DNA from 2 places in the Variovorax sp. PAMC26660 genome. Region 2 is predicted to be linked to the other one. Evidence: predicted binding sites of a transcription regulator. Region 2 holds the regulator's gene; the other holds the start of a gene.
The links. The regulator HrcA, encoded in region 2, represses chaperone genes, less so after heat shock. The targets are predictions, from matches to a motif close to TTAGCACTCNNNNNNNNNGAGTGCTAA.
Positions count from the first base shown of each region.

Region 1: groES (co-chaperone GroES) is a predicted target of HrcA. The motif match lies at 2,153-2,179, and genes of this name have one in related genera.

Region 1 covers NZ_CP060295.1:3,819,918-3,823,326, forward strand. Annotated here, with positions in the region: gene groL (chaperonin GroEL) at 70-1,722, opposite strand; gene groES (co-chaperone GroES) at 1,774-2,064, opposite strand; gene H7F35_RS18090 (hypothetical protein) at 2,910-3,095, shown strand; gene H7F35_RS18095 (biotin/lipoyl-containing protein) at 3,092-3,274, shown strand; gene H7F35_RS18100 (hypothetical protein) at 3,271-3,409, shown strand, end outside.
Region 2 covers NZ_CP060295.1:1,305,521-1,308,929, forward strand. Annotated here, with positions in the region: gene H7F35_RS06230 (AraC family transcriptional regulator) at 1-21, opposite strand, end outside; gene H7F35_RS06235 (EamA family transporter) at 89-1,024, shown strand; tRNA gene H7F35_RS06240 (tRNA-Ile) at 1,143-1,219, opposite strand; gene hrcA (heat-inducible transcriptional repressor HrcA) at 1,260-2,267, opposite strand; gene H7F35_RS06250 (NAD kinase) at 2,296-3,210, shown strand; gene recN (DNA repair protein RecN) at 3,212-3,409, shown strand, end outside.

The DNA.
Region 1 (3,409 bases), 2.5 Mb from region 2:
GGGCGCGCAATAAAAAAGGGCCGCTTGCGCGGCCCTTTTTTGTTTTGGTGAGCAGTGCTCAGCCGGGCATTACATGCCCATGCCGCCCATGCCGCCCATGCCACCCATGTCAGGCATGCCGCCGCCGGCGCCCGATTCGTCCTTCGGTGCGTCAGCGATCATGGCTTCGGTCGTCAGCAGCAGCGAGGACACCGATGCTGCGTTTTGCAGCGCGGTGCGGGTGACCTTCGTCGGGTCCAGGATGCCCAGTTCGAGCATGTCGCCGTACGTGTCGTTCGCAGCGTTGAAGCCGTAGTTGCCCTTGCCGGCCAACACAGCGTTCACCACCACCGAGGCTTCGCCGCCGGCGTTGTTCACGATTTCGCGCAGGGGCGCTTCGATGGCCTTGAGCACCAGCTTGATGCCGGCTTCTTGATCAGCGTTGTCGCCCTTGACCGAGTCGCCCACAGCTTGCTTGGCACGCAGCAGAGCCACGCCGCCGCCAGCCACAACGCCTTCTTCCACTGCAGCGCGGGTGGCGTGCAGGGCGTCTTCGACGCGGGCCTTCTTTTCCTTCATTTCGACTTCGGTGGCAGCGCCAACCTTGATCACTGCAACGCCGCCGGCCAGCTTGGCCACGCGCTCTTGCAGCTTTTCACGGTCGTAGTCGCTGGTCGCTTCTTCGATCTGAACGCGCACTTGCTTCACGCGGGCTTCGATGTCACCAGCAGCGCCGGCGCCGTCGATGATGATCGTGTTTTCCTTGCCCACTTCGATGCGCTTGGCTTGACCCAGGTCGGCCAGCGTCACCTTTTCGAGCGTCAGGCCCACTTCTTCAGCGATGACCTTGCCGCCCGTCAGGATGGCGATGTCTTCCAGCATGGCCTTGCGGCGGTCGCCGAAGCCAGGTGCCTTGACAGCCACAACCTTCAGGATGCCGCGGATCGTGTTCACGACCAGCGTAGCCAGGGCTTCGCCTTCGACTTCTTCGGCAATGATCAGCAGCGGACGGCCAGCCTTGGCGACTTGCTCCAGCACCGGCAGCAGATCACGGATGTTGCTGATCTTCTTGTCGAACAGCAGCACGAAGGGGTTGTCCAACAGCGCCGATTGCTTCTCGGGGTTGTTGATGAAGTAGGGCGACAGGTAGCCGCGGTCGAACTGCATGCCTTCGACGACGTCGAGTTCGCTGTCCAGCGACTTGCCGTCTTCGACAGTGATCACGCCTTCCTTGCCGACCTTGTCCATCGCGTCAGCGATGAGCTTGCCGATGGTTTCGTCGCTGTTGGCCGAGATCGAGCCGACTTGCGCGATTTCCTTCGAGGTGGTGGTGGGCTTGGAAGCCTTCTTCAGCTCGGCGACCAGGGCCGTCACGGCCTTGTCGATGCCGCGCTTCAGGTCCATCGGGTTCATGCCGGCAGCCACCAGCTTGAAACCTTCGCGAACGATGGCTTGTGCCAGCACGGTCGCGGTGGTGGTGCCGTCACCGGCGTTGTCCGAAGTCTTGGAAGCCACTTCCTTCACGAGCTGGGCGCCCATGTTCTGGAGCTTGTCCTTGAGTTCGATTTCCTTGGCGACCGACACACCGTCCTTGGTCACGGTGGGGGCGCCGAACGAGCGTTCGAGCACCACGTTGCGGCCCTTGGGGCCCAGGGTCACTTTGACTGCGTTGGCCAGGATGTTGACACCCTCGACCATGCGTGCGCGGGCTTCTCCGCCGAAGACTACGTCTTTTGCTGCCATGATGAATTAACTCCGAATGGATTGGATTGAATGGATCGAAAGGGAGAAGACTTACTTCTCGACGACTGCGAACAGGTCGTCTTCCTTCATCACGAGCAGTTCGTCGCCATCGACCTTGACGGTCTGGCCGCTGTACTTGCCGAACAGGACGCGGTCGCCGACCTTGACGGTCAGTGCGGTCAGTTCGCCCTTGTCGGTGCGCTTGCCCGGGCCCACGGCCAGGACTTCACCCTGATCGGGCTTTTCGGCGGCTGCGTCGGGGATGACGATGCCGGAGGCGGTCTTGGTTTCGCTGTCAACACGCTTGACGATCACGCGATCGGCCAAAGGACGAAGTTTCATTGCATCTCCTGGATATGGATAAGAAACGGGTTTGTGGTCGGGCGCCGAACTGGAAGACCGGCGGCCCATCGACTGGGAGCGAGGGCTGTTAGCACTCATCATCAGCGAGTGCTAATGATAAGGGCAATCGGCGGCCTTTCAAGGGCGGGGGGCGTTGCCCGAGGGGCAGGTGTCGGTTCTCAGCTAACTCTGAACTTTTCTCATCTAACTCGGAATTGCACGCCCGTGCTTTTTTATGTAATTACAAGCGACCCTGATTTTTGCGAGTGCGCCACCGGGCTTTTGCTGGCTACGGGTAGATCTACCCGGATAAAATTCGGGTGCTCGCCCCTGCAGATTAAGTGCGTCGCCAGGGGGCACAGAAGAGGGGTAACAAGTTCAGTCGGCGAGATTTAGAACAGCAACCTCGGCGGAAAACCTCCTTCGCACCGAGCTCAACTCATCGGTCATTGCATCCCTCAGAGGTCGCATGACGAACATCCGGTTTGCAGCGGTTGCTGTCCCTCATCTTCACCGATCGACCGGCGGCTATGATCCAAAAGGAGACCTCGGGGCTGTGTCGCGGCCGCAATCGCTGTGTTGCGCAACCTACACAGGGGCCGAGACTCACCGCGCGTGCTTAACGGGACAGTTTGCTCGGTCGCGTGATGTTTCCCTGCATGACCACGGTGGCGACCGTAACGGCCGCAGGAGGTGCAGACATCAGGACCCCAAGACCTTCGGCAGCCGGCCATGGAGCGGAGTCCTTCGCGCTGCAATCGAGGACACACAGGATGGCCACTCGCTTGCCCTTTGCCACTGCATAGATGGCGGTTTGTTCAACGTAGGCCCGGCAATCCATAATCTTGAGCTTGCAGGGCCTGCACGATGACGAGTCTTCCGGTGCGACCAAGGTTCGGTGCGAATTCAATGGTCAATCGCGCACCGTCATCGCGGCGCGGTCAGACGCGGCCGGAAGCGCGCTCCAGCGTGATCAGGCCGAGCCTGGAAACCCCTTGCAGATCGGCGCACCGATGCCCGGCGCGTCGTGACAGTCGCCGTTTCGGAAGGCCGACGCGTAGAGCCCGGTGCGACGTTGCTGTCCTTCAAGGCCATGAAGATGGAAACGCACATGACGGCTGATCGCGCCAGGATTGTCGAGCGGCTGCTTGTGAAGCCCGGCGACCGGATGCAAGCGAAAGACTTGCTGATCGTGTTCAGGGCAGATTGACGAAAAGCTTCAGAACCGAACGCGCGCACAACTCGGTGTCCTCGCGGGCATTGGTGGTGCCGAGCCTGCGGCGCGAATACACCGAGGGCCTGTCCTGGGTCCAGCATGGGCTCATCCGCAAGCACGCGCGCGAAA
Region 2 (3,409 bases):
ATCGGCGTCAGTTTTTCGCATGGCCCATATTTGACATCAGTTGACCCGCCATCGAAGGCGGGCCGAGCCGAAATTCAGCACAGTCACCTTGGCCGACGCCCTCCGCGCCGGCGCACTTGACGCGGAAATACCGACCATGCAAAAGAAACACCTGCTCCTGGCCATTCTCGTGACGGCCGTCTGGGGATTCAACTTTCCAATCACCAAACTTGGCTTGGCCAGAGTCGACCCACTGCTGCTCACCGCCATCCGCTTTACGCTGGCCGCCTTGCCCTTGGTGTTCATCGTCAGGCGCCCGCAGGTCGCCTTCGGATGGCTGGCGGCCTACGGGCTGATCTTCGGAGTGGCGATGTGGGCCTTGATCAACCTGGGCATCGCGTGGGGTGTGCCGCCGGGCAGCGCAGCCTTGCTGATCCAGTTCAGCGCCTTCTTCACTCTGGGCTGGGGGGTGCTGCTGTTCAAGGAAGGACTGAGCCTGCCGCAGGTTGTCGGCCTCGTGCTGGCAGCACTTGGATTGGTGGGCATTCTGTCGGGCCGTTCAGATGGGGCTACCATGCTCGGCTTTTCCCTGGTCATGGTCAGCGCCGTGGCCTGGAGCATCGGCAACATCGTCGTCAAGGTGTCCAGAGTGCGCGAGATCTTCGCCTTCGTGGTCTGGGCCAGCCTGTTCCCGCCGATACCTCTGTTCCTGCTGACCTGGCTGTTCCACGGATCGGCGCCCTACCTCACACTGCTCGAGCATGTCGACGGTGTGGCGGTGTTTTCGCTGCTGTTCCAGGTCTATGGCGCCACCCACTTCTGCTATTGGGGATGGAACCTGCTGCTGCGCGAATACCCGGTTTCGCGCGTGGCACCGCTTTCCCTTCTGATTCCGGTGTTCGGCATCGCTGGCTCCATCCTTATCTTTGGACAGCAGCCAAGTGGTTCCGAGTGGACGTCGATTGCGCTGATCCTGTCCGCGCTGGCGGTCGGACTGGTGAAGGGGCCGTCGGTTCTGGCCAGCAGGACGGGGCAGCGCGCATGAGCGGCGGCTTGTGATGGACGAAGTGCAGGCCAGCATCGGCTGCGGCGTCCAAAGATGATCCACGAAGAAAGCCGCGTGATGGCTGCTCTTTCGAGGTACTTTCAGGGGGAAAGCGTGGTGGTAGGCCGTGATGGGCTTGAACCATCGACCAATGGATTATGAGTCCACTGCTCTAACCAACTGAGCTAACGGCCCACGCGGGCACGATTCTATTCGTGCCGCGCCACCCACCCGCTCACTTGCGGTGGCTCAACGCATTGCCGATCAGCCGCGATGTGATGTCGACGATCTGGATCATGCGTTCGTAAGGCATGCGCGTCGGCCCGATCACGCCCAGTGTGCCGACCACCTGCCCATCGACCTCGTAGTTGGCACTGACGATGGAGAGTTCCTCGAACGGGACCACCTGGCTCTCGCCGCCGATGAAGATGCGCACGCCTTCGGCCTTGCTCGACACATCGAGCAGCCGCATGAGCTGCGCCTTCTGTTCGAAGAGCTCGAAGGCGCGGCGCAGTTGCCCCATGTCGCTGGAGAAATCGCTCACCGCGAGCAGGTTGCGCTCGCCGGAGATCACGACCTCGTCTTCCTGTGCCTCGGTCAATACCTCGGAGCTGACCTGCACCGCCGCCTGCATCAGTGCTGCGATCTCGCCGCGCAGCTTCTCGACCTCGGACTGCAAACGGTCGCGAACCTGCTCGATCGTCAGGCCCGCGTAGTGCGCGTTGATGTAGTTCGAGGCCTCGACCAGTTGCGACTGCGAATAGTCGGCCTCCGGGAAGATCACCCGGTTCTGCACGTCACCATCGGGCGACACGATGATCACCAGCAGCCGGTTTTCGGACAGCCGCAGGAACTCGATCTGCTTGAACACCGACGCGCGCCGAGGCGCCATCACCACACCCACGAACTGCGACAAGTTCGACAGCAGATGGGCCGCGTTGGCAATCACCTTCTGCGGCTGGTCGGGTGCGAGGCTCGGCGTGCTCATCTGCTCGCGCTGGGCCGTCAACATGGTGTCGACGAAGAGGCGGTAGCCGCGATGGGTTGGTACGCGGCCCGCCGAGGTGTGCGGACTGGCAATCAGCCCCAATGCCTCCAGGTCCGACATGACGTTGCGGATGGTCGCGGGCGACAGGTCCAGCCCCGAGGAACGCGATAGCGTGCGTGACCCGACGGGTTGCCCGTCGGCGATGTAGCGCTCGACGAGCGTCTTGAGCAGCAACTTGGCACGGTCGTCCAGCATTGCAAGATTTTAGTGTTGTAATTTGTGAATGACTTCTCGCTTTCGTCACGTCGCCCTGATCGGCAAATACCAGGCATCCGGCGCCCGCGCGCAAGCGGATGCACGCGACGGCGTGATGGAGAGCATCGGCACCTTCCTGGAATCGCAGGGTTGCAAGGTGTTTGTCGAGCGCTCGACCTGCGAGGAAGAAGCCGATGACGGCGCACCGGCCCATCCGCGCTACGAAGCCCTGTCGGTCGAAGAGATCGGCCAGCGCTGCGACCTCGGCCTGGTGGTCGGCGGCGACGGCACCATGCTGGGCATCGGCCGGCAACTCGCCAGCTACGGCATTCCGCTGATCGGCATCAACCGCGGCCGGCTCGGCTTCATCACAGACATTCCGCTCGACAACTACCAGGCCACGCTCATCCCGATGCTGGCCGGCGAGTACGAGGAAGACCACCGCAGCCTGATGCACGCCCAGGTCATGCGCGACGGCGTGTCGGTGTTCGACACGCTCGCCATGAACGACGTGGTGGTCAATCGCGGCGCCACCTCCGGCATGGTCGAGTTGCGCGTGTCGGTGGGCCGCCATTTCGTGGCCAACCAGCGCGCCGATGGCCTGATCATCGCCACGCCCACGGGCTCGACCGCTTATGCGCTGTCTGCCGGCGGTCCTTTGCTTCATCCGGCGGTGCCCGGCTGGGTGCTGGTGCCGATCGCGCCACACACGCTGTCGAACCGCCCCGTGCTGCTGCCCGATGCCGACGAGATCGTGATCGAGCTGGTGGGCGGGCGCGACGCCAGCGCCAATTTCGACATGCAGTCACTGGCCTCCCTCGCGATCGGCGATCGCGTGGTGGTGCGCCGCTCCGACTTCCGGGTGCGCTTCCTGCACCCCCGGGGCTGGAGCTATTTCGACACGCTGCGCAAGAAACTTCATTGGAACGAAGGGGGCTCCTGACATGGCGCTGCGACGCATCGCACTGCGCGACTTCGTGATCGTGCGATCACTTGAACTCGACCTGTCCGCCGGCTTCACGGTATTGACCGGAGAAACCGGCGCCGGCAAATCCATCCTGATCGATGCGCTGCAACTGGCGCTGGGCAACCGCGCCGACGCAGGCGCGGTGCGCGAAGGCGCCGAACGGCTCGACGTGAGC